Regions from separate parts of the Streptomyces sp. NPDC029044 genome, predicted to be linked through region 2. Evidence: riboswitches for the same ligand, from Rfam matches in the RefSeq annotation. Region 2 holds a riboswitch; the other holds the start of a gene.
What was found. Region 2 has a riboswitch for glycine ahead of gcvT (glycine cleavage system aminomethyltransferase GcvT). Riboswitches for the same ligand answer to the same signal wherever they lie in the genome.
Positions count from the first base shown of each region.

Region 1 (8,721 bases), on a different contig from region 2:
ACCGCGTCTGAACCCCGAGGGGCGGCGGAGGCGACGCACACGCACGCCTGCCAGGGCGAACGCCGCCACCGGGCTACCGTGCACCCATGAGCCTGAGCATCCGCAACCAGCTCCCCGGCACCGTCACGGCCGTCACTCCCGGCGAGGCCATGGCGACGGTCAGGGTCCGCCTCACCGGCGGCCAGGACCTCACCGCGGCGATCACCCGCGAGGCCGCGGAAGAACTCCGTCTCACCCCGGGCTCCGCCGTGCGCGCCCTGATGAAGTCGACGGAGGTGTCCCTGGCCACCGCGCCGATCGAGGGCCTGTCGATCCGCAATCAGCTCCCCGGGACGGTCACGGACATCGCGGTCGGCGACGCGATGGCGTCGGTCCGCGTCACGGTCGAGGGCGGCGAACTGACCGCCGCGATCACCCGGGACGCGGCGGACGAGCTGGCCCTGTCCCCCGGGATCCCCGTCGTCGCCCTGATCAAGGCGACCGAGGTGTCACTCGCCACCCCCTGACCCGCCGGGAGACGGCGAGAGGGGCCCCGCACCGCGGAGCCCCTCCCTGCGACCGGTCGGCCGATCAGTCCTCGTACGCGTCCAGCGGCGGGCACGAGCACACCAGGTTCCGGTCGCCGTAGGCCTGGTCGATGCGGCGCACCGGCGGCCAGTACTTGTCGGCGGTCGACACCCCGGCCGGGAAGACGGCCTCCTCACGGCTGTAGGTGTGCTCCCACTCCCCGGCGAGCGCGCCGGCGGTGTGCGGGGCGCCGCGCAGCGGGTTGTCCTCCGCGGGCCACGCGCCGGAGCCGACCTTCTCGATCTCCGCGCGGATGGCGATCATCGCCTCGCAGAACCGGTCCAGCTCGGCCAGGTCCTCCGACTCGGTCGGCTCGATCATCAGCGTCCCGGCCACCGGGAAGGACATGGTCGGCGCGTGGAAGCCGTAGTCGATCAGCCGCTTGGCGACGTCGTCGACGCTCACACCGGTCGCCTTGGTCAGCGGGCGCAGGTCGATGATGCACTCGTGCGCGACGAGCCCGCCGGGACCGGTGTAGAGCACCGGGTAGTGCGGCTCAAGGCGCTTGGCGATGTAGTTGGCGCTGAGCACGGCCACCTGGGTGGCGCGCTTCAGCCCCTCGCCGCCCATGAGCCGGACGTAGGCCCACGAGATGGGCAGGATGCCGGCCGAGCCCCAGGGAGCCGCCGAGATGGGACCGACGCCCGTCTCCGGTCCGGCCTCCGGCTGCAGCGGGTGGTTCGGCAGGTAGGGCGCGAGGTGCTCGCGCACCGCGACCGGGCCGACGCCGGGACCGCCGCCGCCGTGCGGGATGCAGAAGGTCTTGTGCAGGTTCAGGTGCGAGACGTCGCCGCCGAAGTGCCCCGGCTTGGCGAGCCCGACCAGCGCGTTGAGGTTGGCCCCGTCGACGTAGACCTGGCCGCCCGCCTCGTGCACCTGGGCGCAGATGTCGGCGACGTGCTCCTCGAACACACCGTGGGTGGACGGGTAGGTGATCATCAGCACGGCCAGCTCGTCGCGGTACTGCTCGATCTTCGCCCGCAGGTCCTCGACGTCGATCTCGCCGTCCTCGGCGGTCTTCACGACGACGACCTTCATGCCGGCCATCACGGCGCTGGCCGCGTTGGTGCCGTGCGCGGAGGACGGGATCAGGCAGATGGTGCGCTGCTCGTCGCCGTTGGCCCGGTGGTAGCCGCGGACGGCGAGCAGACCGGCCAGCTCGCCCTGCGACCCGGCGTTCGGCTGGAGGGACACCTTGTCGTAGCCGGTGACCTCGGCGAGCCGGTCCTCCAGCTCGTGGATGAGGGTGAGGTAGCCCCCGGCCTGCTCGGCGGGCGCGAAGGGGTGCAGCTGCCCGAACTCGGGCCAGGTGACCGGCTCCATCTCGGTGGTCGCGTTGAGCTTCATGGTGCAGGAGCCCAGCGGGATCATGCCCCGGTCGAGCGCGTAGTCGCGGTCGGCCAGCTTGCGCAGGTAGCGCAGCATGGCGGTCTCGGAGCGGTGCTGGTGGAAGACGGGGTGCGTCAGGTAGTCGTCGGTGCGCAGCAGCGCGCCCGGAAGCCCGTCCTCGGTGGCCGCGTCCAGCGCCTCGACGACGCCCTCGACTCCGAAGGCGGCCCATACGGCACGCAGCTGGGCACGCGTGGTGGTCTCGTCGCAGGCGATCGAGACGTGGTCGGCGTCCACGAGCCGCAGGTTGACGCCGTTGTCCCGGCCGGCGGCCACGACCTCGGCGGCCCGGGCCTCGACCCGCACGGTCACGGTGTCGAAGTAGGAGCCGTGCACGACCTCGACGCCCCCGTTCGCCAGTCCGGCGGCGAGGACGGTGGCGTACCGGTGGGTGCGCCGCGCGATGCCCTTCAGGCCCTCCGGGCCGTGGTAGACGGCGTACATGCCGGCCATGACGGCGAGCAGCACCTGCGCGGTGCAGATGTTGCTGGTGGCCTTCTCGCGGCGGATGTGCTGCTCACGCGTCTGCAGCGCCAGCCGGTAGGCCTTGTTCCCGTCGGCGTCCACGGACACGCCGACCAGCCGCCCGGGCAGGCTGCGCGCCATCTTGTCCTGGACCGCCATGTATCCGGCGTGCGGTCCGCCGAAGCCCATGGGCACGCCGAAGCGCTGGGTCGTGCCGACCGCGATGTCCGCCCCGAGCTCGCCGGGCGACTTCAGCAGCGTCAGCGCGAGCAGGTCGGCGGCGACGGTGACCAGCGCCCCGAGCGCGTGCGCCTGGTCGATGACCGGCTTGATGTCCCGCACGGCACCGGATGCGCCCGGGTACTGGACCAGCACGCCGTTGATGTCGCGCTCGGCGATGTCGGCGGGAATGCCGTCGCTCAGGTCGGCGACGACGACCTCGACCCCGGTCGGCTCGGCGCGGGTCTGGATCACGGCGATGGTCTGCGGCAGCGTGTCCGCGTCGACCAGGAACAGGCCTTTCTTGTTCTTGCCCAGCCGCCGCGACAGCGCCATGGCCTCGGCGGCCGCGGTGCCCTCGTCGAGCAGGGAGGCGCCGGAGGTCGGCAGACCGGTCAGCTCGGCGACCATCGTCTGGAAGTTCAGCAGCGCCTCCAGCCGGCCCTGCGAGATCTCCGGCTGGTACGGCGTGTAGGCCGTGTACCAGGACGGGTTCTCCATCACGTTGCGCATGATGACGGGCGGCGTGAAGGTGCCGTAGTAGCCGAGGCCGATCATGGAGCCGAGGACCTCGTTGCGGTCGGCGAGGGAGCGCAGCTCGGCGATCACCTCGGCCTCGCTGCGGGCACCCGGAAGGTCCAGCGCCTCGGCGCTCTTGATCACGGCCGGGACCGCGGCAGCGGTCAGCTCGTCCAGCGAGCCGTAACCGACGTGCGCGAGCATCTTGGCGCAGGCCTCGTGGTCGGGGCCGATGTGGCGCTGCTCGAAGGGGACTGCCTCTTCGAGCTCGGAGAGCGGAATGCGGTGGGCGGTCATTACGGAGGCCTCCTGGTCGACACGACCTTCGAGGGGCACCACGGCACGGGTACCCGAACGGCCTCCCCCTCTGTCATCTCAACCTGAGAGCTTCACCGGATCGCCCGAAGGCCTCCGGCTTTCACCGTCGGTGAGAGCGGAAGCCGTCGACACCCGCCCTGCTTTCCAGAGTGACCTCGTCCGTGCGGTACGTGAGCCTGAGAGATTCCGGGGAGGATTTGCTCCTTCGGCGCCTCCGGTGATGTCTGGAGGACTCTCCCGCACGGGGTCAACAGCCGCTGCCAGCGTACCAGCGAGGTCAACGCACGAACCTTCGAGTGGCCGCATCCCCACTTGTACCGTTTTGTAGTGTTTACGGATGAGGTGCGACCATGTGGAGGGCCCGTGCGAACCGATATCGATCCGCGCAACCTGATCGGCCGCAAGGCGTTCGACCGCAACGGGACCAGGATCGGCACCATCGACGAGGTCTACCTCGACGACGCCACCGGCGAGCCGGAGTGGGCGGCCATACGGACCGGCCTGTTCAGCAGGGACGCCTTCGTCCCCCTGGAGCCCAGTGAACTGATCGAGGGCGCCCTGCACGTCCCCTTCGAACGCGCCCTGATCAAGGACGCCCCCGACTTCGGGGTGGGCCGCCACCTCTCCCCCGAGCAGGAGCTACAGCTCTACCACCACTACGGTCTCGACGTCGCCGCTCCGCCCCCGCTCCCGGACCACGACTTCGGCAAGCTGGCGGGCACCGACGAAACGGCCTGAGGCCCCGCCTCGGGTGCCTCGTCTCCCCCTTGGGTCCCTCGTAACACCAACGGCAGCGGCTCCGCCGCCTCCAGATCCGGGTCGTCGACCCGGAAGGTCCGCACGCGCCCGGGCTCCGAGGAGGGCGTCTCGAAACGCACGGTGACCCGCCCCAGACCGCTGCCCTGCACCCAGCCGTGCCCGAACCGGGCGTGCCGCACGTCGTGCCCGGCGGGCCATCGCCGCTCGGCGAGCGGCGGCTGCTCCTCGGCCGGCGCCACGGTGTGCTCCTCGACCGGGCCCTCCGCGACGGCCCGCTCCCCCGCCGCCTGCGCGAACAGGTCCTCCTGGGTGTAGTCGGCGAGCCCGCTGACGCCCACCCCGAGGAGCCGCACCCCGCCGGTCGTGTCGACCGAGTCCAGCAGTCTGGCCGCCGCCTCGCGGATCACCGCGAGGTCGTCCGTGGGCCCGCGCAGCGTCTCGGAGCGGGTGAGCGTCGAGAAGTCGTACCGCCGCACCTTGAGCACGATCGTCCGCCCGGACAACCCTGCCCCGCGCAGCCGCCGCACGCACCGCTCGGCGAGCCGCTGCACCTCCAGCCCGACCCGCGTCCGGTCGTGGATGTCGACGTCGTAGGTGTCCTCGACCGACACCGACTTCGCCTCGCGCTCCGCCACGACGGGCCGGTCGTCCCGTGCCAGCGCCATGGCGTACAGCCCGTGCCCGTGCGCCTTCCCCAGCAGCCGGACCAGTTCGTCCTCTCCGGCCTCGACGATCTCCTCGACGGTGGTGATCCCGGCCCGCCTCAGATGGTCACCGGTGGCCGGCCCGACCCCCGGCAGGATCCGCACCGACATCGGGCCGAGCATGGCCCGCTCCGTCCCCGGCTCGATCACCACCAGCCCGTCGGGTTTGGCCTCCTCCGAGGCGATCTTCGCGAGCATCTTGGAGGCGGCGAGACCCACCGACCCGGTGAGCCCCGTGACGGCCCGTATGTCCGCGCGCAGCTTCACCCCGGCCAGCCGCGCCGACCGCTCGTCCCAGGCCACACCCCCGGCCTCCAGGTCCACGAACGCCTCGTCCAGGCTCAGTGGCTCCACCAGCGGCGACAGCGCACGCAGCAGCTCCATCACCCGCTCGCTGATCGACCGATAGAAGGTGAAGCGCGGTACGAGATACGCGGCGTTCGGCGCGAGCCGCCGGGCCTGACCCATGGGCATCGCCGAATGCACCCCGAAGACCCGCGCCTCGTACGACGCGGTCGCCACCACGCCCCGCGGCCCGAGCCCGCCCACGACCACGGCCTTCCCGCGCAGACTCGGCTTGGACGCCTGCTCCACCGAGGCGAAGAAGGCATCCATGTCGAGATGCAGGATCGTGGGCGCGGTTCTCACACCTCCGATGCTGCCCTACGCCACTGACAACGCCCGCGCGACCGCCCTGAACGCCGCTCGGGAAACCGCTTGCGCCGCGATGCGGAAACGTCACGCCTCCTGCGACCGCGTGCGGTCCTGCGCTGCTGGAGGGCTCAGCCGGCCCGGTTCCGCCGACGCGCGAGCTCGTCCGCGGGATTGGGCCCGACCAGGGTCTCGCCGGTGTCGATCCGCTCGCCGTGCAGCTGGGACAGCGCGCTCTCGACGTCGCGCCACACCACGCCCACGGCGATCCCGAACACGCCCTGGCCGCCTTGGAGCAGGGCGTGCACCTCGTCGGGAGAAGTGCACTCGTAGACCGTCGCGCCGTCGCTCATCAGCGTCATGCGCTCCAGATCGCTGAAACCGCGTTCCCTGAGGTGGTGGACGGCCGTTCGGATGTTCTGCAGCGACACCCCGGTGTCGAGGAACCGCTTGACGATCTTCAGGACGACCACGTCGCGGAAGCTGTACAGCCGCTGCGTCCCGGACCCGTAGGCGGGGCGCACGCTCGGCTCGACGAGCCCCGTGCGGGCCCAGTAGTCCAACTGCCGGTAGGTGATACCGGCGGCCGCACAGGCCGTGGGGCCGCGATAGCCGATCTGCTCGGACGCCATGGACGTCGTCCCTCCGCTGCTCGGCACCGCTGTCGGTCGCTGCGGAACGTGCTCGGCCGCGCCTCCGGGCTGAGGGCATCCTCCGCCCGCGAGGGGCCGTGAGCCGGGGGGAGGGTACGGACCGCTCGCCCTGAGACTGCGCTCGGGGCCGCCCCCAGCCGTACCGTCGCCGCTGCTTCTCACGCCGACCTCCGTCCTTGACCTGCCTTCTCGACGGTAGGCAGTCACCTGGGGTGCGTCAACGATCGCCACACTCGCCACGCCGAGTGATAATCACCCTGAGAGTGGTTTCCCGTGCCCCACCGCGGGGAAAGGCTAGCCGAATGTATGCGGCGCGAGCCGTGTGACGCTCTCACTCGCCACCGGCACATGCGGGCAATTTCACCCGTCTCACACACGGCGGGCGGCCCGCCACGGACCACACCGTCCGCCGGGCCGCCCACTGGCCTTCTCAGGCCGCTGCCCCTGCCGAGGCACTCACTGGCTGCTGCTGCCGAAGTCCTCCGGGGAGATCTGGTCGAGGAACTCGCGGAACTTCTCCACCTCGTCCTCCTGCTCGTCCGGAATCGCGATGCCGGCGTCGTCGAGCACCGTGTCACTGCCGTAGATCGGCGTTCCGGTGCGCAGCGCGAGCGCTATGGCGTCGGACGGGCGGGCGCTCACCTCTACGCCGCTGGCGAAGACCAGCTCCGCGTAGAAGACGCCCTCACGCAGGTCGGTGATGCGCACTTCCGTGAGCTCCTGGCCGACGGCTTCCAGCACGTCCTTGAAGAGGTCGTGAGTCAGCGGCCGCGCGGGAGCCATGCCCTGCTGGGCGAAGGCGATCGCCGTCGCCTCCCCCGGTCCGATCCAGATGGGGAGGTAACGGTCGCCTCCCACTTCACGCAGCAGCACGATCGGTTGGTTGGAGGGCATTTCGACCCGGACACCTACGACATCGAGCTCGTTCACACAGCAACCCTAGGCCGTGCCCGGGATGTTTGGGTAGTCGGGCCGGTATCGGGCGCCTGATCCGGCCCCCTGCACACGCTCTCCTCAGGGCAGCCGCAGGCCGAGCGCCGTCCGCACCAGCGCGGCGTGCAGCTTCACCGTGAGCCCCGCCAGCTCTTTGGTGCGGGCCTCGGCATGAGCCCTGGTCTGCGGGTTCCGGTGCCGCCGCAACGGGGCCACCACCTGGTCCACGAGCCCGGCCTCCCGGTCGGCGGCGGCCTTCATCGCCCGCAGGTGCCGCGGCTCGATCCCGAACCGTCCGAGCTCGATGACGAGCAGGGCGACGGTGACCGCCTCGGCGTCATAAGCCCCGTCCTCCAGTGGGGTGAGAAGACCGTAGGACTCCCACTCCTTGAGCTCCTGCTCGTCGACACCCGCGGCGACGAGCAGCTCCTCACGCCCGATCCTGGCCGCTGTGGGCCCCTCGACCGGCTCGGGAGCCGGTTCTCCGTCCCGCTGACGGCCCACGACCGGCAGCGGGGCGGCCTCACCGCGCTCCATGGCCGCCAGGTGCTCCCGGATCACCTTCAGGGGCAGATAGTGATCGCGCTGCATCCTCAGGACGTGACCGAGGCGCTCGACGTCATGGGCGCTGAACTTGCGGTACCCCGACGGGGTCCGCTGCGGCTCGATGAGCCCTTCCGACTCCAGGAAGCGGATCTTGGAGATGGTCACTTCGGGAAACTCGTCGCGCAGCGCGTTCAGCACGGCGCCGATGCTCATCAGCCCACTGTCCGTGGCGGCGGCGCCGTGCCCGGCACCGCCGCTCGGTTTTTGCAGCATGGACCTTCCCTGACGGATGGACCCTCGCTGGGGTCTGCCCGGACGGAGCCCGGTCAGTAGCCCCGCTGGCTGGCGTAGAAGACCAGCCGGTACTTGCCGATCTGCACCTCGTCGCCGTTGTTCAGAGCGACCTGGTCGATCCGCTCGCGGTTCACGTACGTGCCGTTCAGGCTGCCCACGTCGGCCACCGTGAACGAACCGTCCTGGCCGCGGCGGAACTCCACGTGGCGCCGGGACACCGTCACGTCGTCCAGGAAGATGTCGCTCTGCGGATGCCGGCCGGCCGTGGTCAGGTCGCCGTCCAGCAGGAAGCGGCTGCCCGAATTCGGGCCGCGGCGCACCACCAGGAGCGCGGAACCCAGCGGCAGCGCCTCGACGGCGGCCTGAGCCTCCGGGGACAGGGTCGGCATCGGCGTCTGGCCGGTGGTCTCGCTGTCGTAGGCCTCGAGACCGGAGATGGAGATCGTGGAGGTCGTCTCCGAGGGACGCTCCGGCGTCGCTCCCGCCCGCAGCGGCGCGCCGCAGTTGGAGCAGAAACGGCTGTTCTCCGCGTTGCGGTTACCGCACCTCGTACACACCAGGGCCGACATCGGATCCTCCTGCCGCGGCTGCCCACCGGGGGCGTTGGACGCGTACGGGTCGGAAAACCCTCCACCCGCACTTGAGGTTGACGGTTGCCCGAAACCTATGCCGCCGGGCTGCGCAGGGTCAACCGACGGCGCGCC
Region 1 is NZ_JBEZWN010000014.1:122,109-130,829, forward strand. Features, by position in the region: gene AB0E85_RS15275 (helix-turn-helix transcriptional regulator) at 1-11, shown strand, start outside; gene AB0E85_RS15280 (TOBE domain-containing protein) at 87-506, shown strand; gene gcvP (aminomethyl-transferring glycine dehydrogenase) at 571-3,456, opposite strand; glycine riboswitch at 3,632-3,727, opposite strand; gene AB0E85_RS15290 (PRC-barrel domain-containing protein) at 3,841-4,215, shown strand; gene AB0E85_RS15295 (DNA polymerase IV) at 4,134-5,588, opposite strand; gene AB0E85_RS15300 (MerR family transcriptional regulator) at 5,723-6,406, opposite strand; gene AB0E85_RS15305 (bifunctional nuclease family protein) at 6,701-7,174, opposite strand; gene AB0E85_RS15310 (MerR family transcriptional regulator) at 7,259-7,996, opposite strand; gene AB0E85_RS15315 (FHA domain-containing protein) at 8,050-8,721, opposite strand, start outside.
Region 1: it holds a riboswitch for glycine, as region 2 does, so the genes downstream of both, gcvP (aminomethyl-transferring glycine dehydrogenase) here and gcvT (glycine cleavage system aminomethyltransferase GcvT) in region 2, are expected to answer to the same signal.

Region 2 (8,721 bases):
TCGCACCGGCGCCCTTGGGCGTGTCGGCGCCGTCGTCGGCCTTGCTGCAGCCCGCAAGAAGCAGGCCGGCGCTACTGGCGACCGCAATCGCGGCCATTGCTGACCTTCGCATGATGGTCGGATTCCCCTTCGTAGGTGGACACTTGGGTGGGACGTCGGGTCGCGCTCGGGTGTGGCGACCGCGGACGTCAGCGGCTGCGGGGGTCGAGTGCGTCCCTGAGGCCGTCGCCGAGGAGGTTGAAGGCCAGCACCGTGATGAAGATTGCGAGGCCGGGAACGATCATGTACTGCGGGTCGACCTCGAAGAAGTCGACGGCTTGGTTGAGCATTCCTCCCCAGGACGCCTGCGGAGGCTGGATGCCCACACCCAGGAAGCTCAGCGAGGCTTCGAAGAGGATGTTCGTCGGGATGAGCAGCGTCGAGTAGACGACGATCGGCGCGACGAGGTTGGGGAGCAGTTCCTTGAAGAGGATGTACGGGCCGCCGGCCCCCATCCCCCGGGAGGCGTCGACGAATTCCCGCTCACGCAGGGCCAGGGTCTGACCGCGCACGATGCGCCCCATGTACGGCCAGTTGAAGAAGCCGATGACGAAGATCAGCACGGAGATGTGCAGAGGCAGCCCTTCGAGGCCGAAGGCACCGCCCTGGAGCGTCGCGGAGATGGCGATGGCGAAGAGGAGGAGCGGGAAGGCGAGGAAGGTGTCCATGAGCCGGCTGACGACGGTGTCGACCCGTCCGCCGTAGTAGCCGGCGACCAGTCCCATAACGGTGCCGATGACGACGGACAGCAGCGTCGCGCCGAAGGCGACGACCAGCGAGACCCAGGAGCCCTCCAGGATGCGGGCGAGGATGTCCCGGCCGAACTTCGGCTCCACACCCAGCGGATGGTCCCAGCTCATCCCTCCGAAGTCACCCTTCGGCAGAGAGGTGTTCGGGTCGACGAGGTCCTGGTGGAAGGCGTTCGGGTCGAGGCCCAGCAGCGCCTGGATCGGACGTGACAGCGCCGCCACGAGGATGAGCAGCACGACAACGATGCCACCCACCACGGCCACCTTGTCGCGCTTGAAGCGGGTCCAGGCGATTTGCCCGAGCGACCGTCCCTCGATGTGCTGGGGCTTGGCACCCGCCAGCACGGCCTCCGGCTGGGCCTCGGCCTGCGATCCGGTGGTCTCGATCGGTGCCGTCACAAGTGCCCTGCCCCTTCTCGCCGGTGGTCACCGGCCCCCTTGCCCACCGTTGGTCGGCGGTTGATCCACTGTGGCTGTGGCGTGGCGTGGCGTCCGCAGGTGGTACGGCCACCGACAGACCGATCCTCAGCTTGGTATCGCTCACAGGATCGACGGCCTCGCGCCTGAGAGGCGAGTCTTCAACGCGCTCACGATCACACGCCAGGCCTGATGGAGAAAGTATGCGCAACCGTGATGCCGACTGGGAGATTCCGTTATCCGGACACGCGGGCACGCGGTCCGGACGATATGGCGTCGAAACCTGTGCAGTGGGCGCAAAGCACCTGGCGCCCGCCGGCTGGACGGCCGACGCGGCAACCGCCGATGCGCGACGGCCGATTCGGACCGGGTTCAGTACCGGCCCTGGGCCGGCGGGTATCCGTACCCGGAGGCAGGGGCCTGGACGGGTGCGGTGGCGTGGGCCTCGCGGTCGTAGAAGGGGCGCGCCTTCGCGCGCAGCCACAGGGCGACCGGGTCGTGCTCGTCGGACATGGCGACCGTCGACACGGGGAGCCCGTCCGGCACGGCGCCGAGGGACTGCTGCATCATCGCGCGCACGGAGTCCACGGCCGGCGGCGAGGTGTCGTACACGTCCAGTCCGATGGCGAGGTACGGCGCCCCGAGCGCGGGCTGCACCCAGGCGCGGCGCAGCGAGCGGACGGCCGGGGTACGGTGGGCGTTCTGCGCGAGCAGGGCGTAGAACTGCGGGATCTCGATGGCGGGTTCGGACAGCCGCAGCGGGCCGGCGGGCTGGCGGTCCAGGCCGGTGGCGATCCGGCGCAGGTCCAGCCAGGGGATGCCGACGCCGCCGCCGGGGGCGTGCGGGTTGAGCCAGAGGCCGTAGTGGTCGGGGTAGAGCGCACGGGCGACGTCGACGCCGTCGATCACCTCGTAGGAGCGGTTCCAGCCGCTGGCGGAGAGCTCCTGGGCGGAGGTCACGCAGGGGGCGTAGCCGAAGCCGTCGACGTCCATGTTTCCGTACTGGGCGTCCGGGGATCCGGCCTGGCCCCGCCACAGGAGCATCCAGATCTGGCCGGTGTGCGGGGTCGCGAGCGCGCGCAGGAGAGCCTCGTAGGCGTCGTAACGCCCGGGCGTGACCTGGCGCAGCATGTGCTCGACCTGTCCGGCCGCGGCCGTGCCGCTCGCGCTCACCTTTACCGCCCCTTCGTACAACGCCTCGACGGTGTCCTAGCTTAAGCCCGCAGGGGAGCCCGGGGATGATGCCGTCGGGCGGGTGCGGGTCGCGTGGGGTTGATCGCGCTCACGCGGCGGAGCCGCATGACGATACAGCCGCGCGCCCCCGGCCCTGCCGCCCTACCGCTGGTAGAAGGGCCGGACCCGCTCCCGCATCCAAGCTCCCACCGGGTCCTCCGCCACGTCCAGGAGGACGAGGTTGACCGGCCAGGGGGCCGGGACGGCGCTGACGGCACGGGTGAGGGCGTCCAGGGGGAGGGCGCGCAGGTCGCCTTCCCACTGGGAGAGTTCGACGCCGACGAACATCACGGGGTCGGCCGTCTCGATGGCCGCGAGGCAGCGGCGGGCCGAGACGACGACACCGGTCGCCTCGAACTCCGCGGAGGCGGCGGCGAGGAAGTCCACCGGGTCCTCCTTCCAGTCCGGCTCGAAGAGGCGGACCCGGCCGCCGCTCGCGGGGCCGTCCAGCGGGGTCCGGCCGGCCCGGCACAGCTCGGCCACCGCGGGCGGCGGGAGCGGGATGCCGACCACGCCGCCCGGGTTGACGGCGATGCCCGCGTGCGGGGGCAGGCCGCGGGCGAACTCCACGGCGGGCGCGATGGTGTACGCCATGTGGGAGCCGACGACCTGGCGGAACTGCTCCTCGGAGCTGAACACCGGCACGAACGCCTGGCCGTCCATCTCGATGCCGGGCAGGTCGAGGGGGCCGCTGTGCGGGCCGCCGCCGTTGGGCAGCGGAATCCACACGAAGCTCCGGCCGAGCACCTCGACGATCCGCCCGCCCGCCGCCGGCCCGGCGCCGAGGGAGGCCGAGAGCACCTCCTCCAGCTCGTTGCCGGGCCAACCGCCGTGCGGGTGGGTCTGCGTCTGCGCCGGGAAGTCCGCGGAGAAGCCCGCCGGGATGTCCATCTGCCTACCGCCTGCCTGGAACCACTGCTGTGGCTCAAAGGCTAACGGCTGCGGGACGCGGGGAGGCAGGGCTGTGGAGGGACGGGGCGCGACGGGGAGGCCGGGCGGATACGGACGCGGGTTCGCGCCCCTGCACCCTGCCCCGGTCCTCGCCCCACGTCCGTCAGCCCGTGAAGCCGATTCTCCGCAGTGCGTTCGCCGCGTCGCGGTCGGCGAGGACGGCCGAGCCGCAGCCGGCGGGGAGGTCGCCGCGCTCCACCGCGCGCAGGAGGCGAGTGCCGGCCGTGCGGTGGCGCAGGAACGCGTAGCGCGACACGCCGCGGCCCCGGTCGCGCTGGCCGGCCAGGGCCTGCTCGGGGGTGACGTCGAGGAGGAGCAGGTGGAGCGTGCCGCCCCGGCGGCGGGCCTCGCGGGCGAGCCAGCGGCGGACCCAGGCCTGGGTGCCGCAGTCGTGCACGACGACGCCCTCGCCGGTACGCAGGGCGCGGCGCAGCCCGGCGTAGTGGGCGAGGCGGACGAGCGGGCGGTAGAACGCGTACGGCAGGGCGCGCGGCATGCGGCGGGCCCAGCGGTCACGGGTGTCCTGGGAGTCGATGCGCCGGCCCGGCACGGTGCGCCGCATCAGCGTGGACTTGCCGCTGCCGGGCAGGCCCGTGACCACGACGAGGTCGCGGGGGCCGAACAGCAGCGCGTGCGGGCCGCGGCTGGCGCGGTCGCGCAGATCACGGACGACCGGTGCCGGCGCCGGGGCGCGGACCGCCCGGGCCGGAGCGGCCGGCTGCTCGGGCAGCGCGATGCCCGTCGTCGCGTACGCGGTGGTCCTGTTCACCGTGATCGTCCTCCCCTGGGGCCAGGTACGGAGTCCCATCCCCGCCGAGTGTAAAGAGAAGGTAATGCCGCAGGCCTCTCATTTACGTTCTCGTCCTGCAACAGGGCTGCTACAGGTCGCCGTGTCCGGTGGGCGGGACTCGTGCACTCTCTGGGAAAGGTCCCCCTGCCACGCCGGAAGGATGCGTGCAATGATGTGCGCGCCAACTGCATACCGGCCGTTTGAATCCGCGCGGGAGAGTCCCCAGTACCGCAAGAGCTGGGGCGCCGAAGGAGCAAGTCCCTCCCTTGAATCTCTCAGGCCCCGTTACCGCGCGGGCGAGGCACATCTGAAAAGCGGGCCACCGGTCACCGGCGGCTCCACCCAAGGTGCAAGCCAGGGCCCCTGCGGTCATGGCGAACCTCTCAGGTTCCGATGACAGATGGGGAGGAACGACCTCGCCCTCCCTCACGCTCGGCTTCGCTCGCGCGGGAGGGGCCCCCATTTGCCTTGGGAGACGACCGACCGTGAGCAGTACAGGAGAACTCCGTCACACCGCGCTCGATGCCCTGCATCGCTCGCTCGGCGCGACGATGACCGACTTCGCCGGCTGGGACATGCCCCTGCGCTACGGCTCCGAGCGCGACGAGCACATCGCCGTGCGCACGAAGGCCGGCCTCTTCGACCTCTCCCACATGGGTGAGATCACCGTCAGCGGCCCGCAGGCCGCCGCCCTGCTGGACTTCGCCCTGGTGGGCAACATCGGCGGCGTGAAGCCGGGCCGGGCCCGCTACACCATGATCTGCCGGGCCGACGGCGGCATCCTGGACGACCTGATCGTCTACCGCCTGGGCGAGACCGAGTACATGGTGGTCGCCAACGCCTCCAACGCCCAGGTCGTCCTGGACGCCCTGGCCGAGCGCGCCGCCGGTTTCGACGCCGAGGTGCGCGACGACCGGGACGCCTACGCGCTGATCGCCGTCCAGGGCCCGGAGTCGCCCGGGATCCTGGCGTCCCTGACCGATGCCGACCTCGACGGGCTGAAGTACTACGCCGGGCTGCCCGGCACGGTCGCGGGCGTCCCGGCGCTGATCGCCCGGACCGGCTACACCGGCGAGGACGGCTTCGAGCTGTTCGTGCAGCCCGGGCACGCCGTCGAGCTGTGGCAGGCCCTGACCAAGGCCGGCGAGGGCGTCGGCCTGATCCCCTGCGGTCTTTCCTGCCGCGACACGCTGCGCCTGGAGGCGGGCATGCCGCTGTACGGGCACGAGCTGTCGACCTCCCTCACCCCCTTCGACGCCGGGCTCGGCCGGGTGGTGAAGTTCGAGAAGGAGGGCGACTTCGTGGGGCGCGAGGCCCTGCGCGAGGCCGCGGAGCACGCGAACCACGAGCCGCCGCGCGTCCTGGTCGGCCTGATCGCCGAAGGCCGCCGGGTCCCCCGCGCCGGGTACGCCGTCGTCGCCGAGGGCAAGGTGATCGGCGAGGTCACCTCCGGGGCCCCCTCCCCCACGCTGGGCAAGCCGATCGCGATGGCCTACGTCGACGCCATGTACTCCACGCCGGGCACGGCCGGTGTCGGTGTGGACATCCGGGGCAGTCACGAGCCGTACGAGGTCGTGGCGCTGCCGTTCTACAAGCGCCAGAAGTAGACACTGGCCGAAGGGCCGCGGCAGCTACCCCGCGCCCGTCGTCCCAGCTCACCAGCAGTCCCCCCTTCCACAGCACTCCCGCGCGTACAGGAGAATCCAGGCCATGAGCAACCCCAAAGAGCTGCGCTACAGCAAGGAGCACGAGTGGCTGTCGGCCGCCGAGGACGGCGTGTCGACGGTCGGCATCACGGAGCACGCGGCCAACGCGCTCGGCGATGTCGTGTTCGTCCAGCTTCCCGAGGTCGGTGACTCCGTGTCCGCCGGCGAGACCTGCGGCGAGCTGGAGTCGACCAAGTCGGTGTCCGACCTGTACTCCCCCGTGTCCGGTGAGGTCACCGAGGTCAACGAGGACGTCGTGAACGACCCGTCGCTGGTGAACTCGGCCCCCTTCGAGGGCGGCTGGCTGTTCAAGGTGCGGATCACGGACGAGCCGGCCGACCTGCTCTCCGCCGACGAGTACACCGCGTTCTCCGCGGGCTGAGGGAGTCGTATGTCCGTCCTGAACACACCCCTGCACGAGCTCGACCCGGCGGTCGCCGCCGCGGTCGACGCCGAGCTGCACCGCCAGCAGTCCACGCTGGAGATGATCGCCTCGGAGAACTTCGCTCCGGTCGCGGTCATGGAGGCGCAGGGCTCGGTCCTCACCAACAAGTACGCCGAGGGCTACCCGGGCCGCCGCTACTACGGCGGCTGCGAGCACGTCGACGTGGTCGAGCAGATCGCGATCGACCGCATCAAGGAGCTGTTCGGCGCCGAGCACGCCAACGTCCAGCCGCACTCGGGCGCCCAGGCCAACGCGGCAGCGATGTTCGCGCTGCTCAAGCCGGGCGACACCATCATGGGTCTGAACCTCGCGCACGGCGGGCACCTGACCCACGGCATGAAGATCAACTTCTCCGGCAAGCTCTACGACGTCGTCGCCTACCACGTGGGCGAGGACGGCCGGGTCGACATGGCCGAGGTCGAGCGGCTGGCGAAGGAGTCCCGGCCGAAGCTGATCGTCGCCGGCTGGTCGGCGTACCCGCGGCAGCTGGACTTCGCGGAGTTCCGCCGGATCGCGGACGAGGTCGGCGCGTACCTGATGGTCGACATGGCCCACTTCGCGGGGCTGGTGGCGGCCGGGCTGCACCCGAACCCGGTGCCGCACGCCCACGTGGTCACCACCACGACCCACAAGACCCTCGGCGGCCCGCGCGGTGGTGTGATCCTCTCCACGGCCGAACTGGCCAAGAAGATCAACTCCGCCGTCTTCCCCGGTCAGCAGGGCGGCCCGCTGGAGCACGTGATCGCCGCGAAGGCCGTCGCCTTCAAGGTCGCCGCCTCGGAGGACTTCAAGGAGCGCCAGCGCCGTACGCTGGACGGTGCCCGCATCCTGGCCGAGCGTCTGGTGAAGGACGACGTCCGGGCCGTGGGCGTGGACGTCCTGTCCGGCGGCACGGACGTACACCTGGTCCTGGTCGACCTGCGCCACTCGGAGCTGGACGGACAGCAGGCCGAGGACCGCCTCCACGAGGTGGGCATCACCGTCAACCGGAACGCGATCCCGAACGACCCGCGTCCGCCGATGGTGACGTCCGGTCTGCGGATCGGTACACCGGCCCTGGCGACCCGGGGCTTCGCCGCCGAGGACTTCGCGGAGGTCGCGGACGTCATCGCCGAGGCGCTGAAGCCCGCCTACGACGCGCAGGCCCTCAAGGCCCGGGTGAAGGCCCTGGCCGACAAGCACCCGCTGTACCCGGGTCTGAACAAGTAACGAAGAAACCTTTCGGGTGCCGCGTCCGCCACAAGCGGGCGCGGCACCCACCCCCTCTGCACCACCCCCGTAGTCAGGAGTTCCCCCGTGGCCATCTCGGTCTTCGACCTGTTCTCGATCGGCATCGGCCCGTCCAGCTCCCACACCGTCGGCCCCATGCGGGCGGCCGGCCTGTTCGTCCGGCGGCTGCGCAACGAGGAGCTCCTCGGGTCCGTCGCCTCGGTCCGCGCGGAGCTGTACGGCTCGCTCGGCGCGACCGGACACGGCCACGGCACGCCCAAGGCGGTGCTGCTCGGCCTGGAGGGCGACTCACCCCGCACCGTGGACGTCACGAGCGCCGACGAACGGGTGGAGGCGATCAAGTCCGGCGGTCGGCTCAACCTGCTCGGCGAGCACGAGATCGCGTTCTCCTTCGACGACGACATGGTCCTGCACCGCCGCAAGGCCCTGCCGTACCACGCGAACGGCATGACGCTGTGGGCGTACGACGCCTCGGGCGCGGAGCTGCTGACGAAGACGTACTACTCGGTCGGCGGCGGCTTCGTCGTCGACGAGGACGCGGTCGGGGCGGACCGCATCAAGCTCGACGACACCGTGCTGAAGTACCCCTTCCGCACCGGCGACGAACTGCTGCGCCTGACCGAGGAGACGGGCCTGTCCATCTCCGCGCTGATGCTGGAGAACGAGCGGGCCTGGCGCACCGAGGAGGAGATCCGCGAAGGCCTGCTGGAGATCTGGCAGGTGATGCGGGACTGCGTGGCACGTGGACTGTCCCAGGAGGGCATCCTGCCGGGCGGCCTCAAGGTGCGCCGCCGGGCCGCGAACACCGCGCGCAAGCTGCGCTCCGAGGGCGACCCGCTGGCCCTCTCCATGGAGTGGATCACCCTCTACGCGATGGCGGTCAACGAGGAGAACGCCGCCGGCGGCCGGGTCGTCACCGCGCCCACCAACGGCGCCGCCGGCATCATCCCGGCGGTCCTGCACTACTACGTGAACTTCGTGCCGGGCGCCGACGAGGAGGGCGTGGTCCGCTTCCTGCTCGCCGCGGGCGCGATCGGCATGCTCTTCAAGGAGAACGCCTCCATCTCCGGCGCCGAGGTCGGCTGCCAGGGCGAGGTCGGCTCCGCCTGCTCCATGGCCGCGGGTGCCCTGGCCGAGGTCCTCGGCGGCTCGCCGGAGCAG
Region 2 is NZ_JBEZWN010000037.1:31,260-39,980, forward strand. Features, by position in the region: gene AB0E85_RS25920 (ABC transporter substrate-binding protein) at 1-112, opposite strand, end outside; gene AB0E85_RS25925 (ABC transporter permease) at 189-1,187, opposite strand; gene AB0E85_RS25930 (enhanced serine sensitivity protein SseB C-terminal domain-containing protein) at 1,578-2,378, opposite strand; gene AB0E85_RS25935 (enhanced serine sensitivity protein SseB) at 2,541-3,329, opposite strand; gene AB0E85_RS25940 (AAA family ATPase) at 3,493-4,158, opposite strand; glycine riboswitch at 4,381-4,480, shown strand; gene gcvT (glycine cleavage system aminomethyltransferase GcvT) at 4,665-5,786, shown strand; gene gcvH (glycine cleavage system protein GcvH) at 5,890-6,267, shown strand; gene glyA (serine hydroxymethyltransferase) at 6,277-7,539, shown strand; gene AB0E85_RS25960 (L-serine ammonia-lyase) at 7,627-8,721, shown strand, end outside.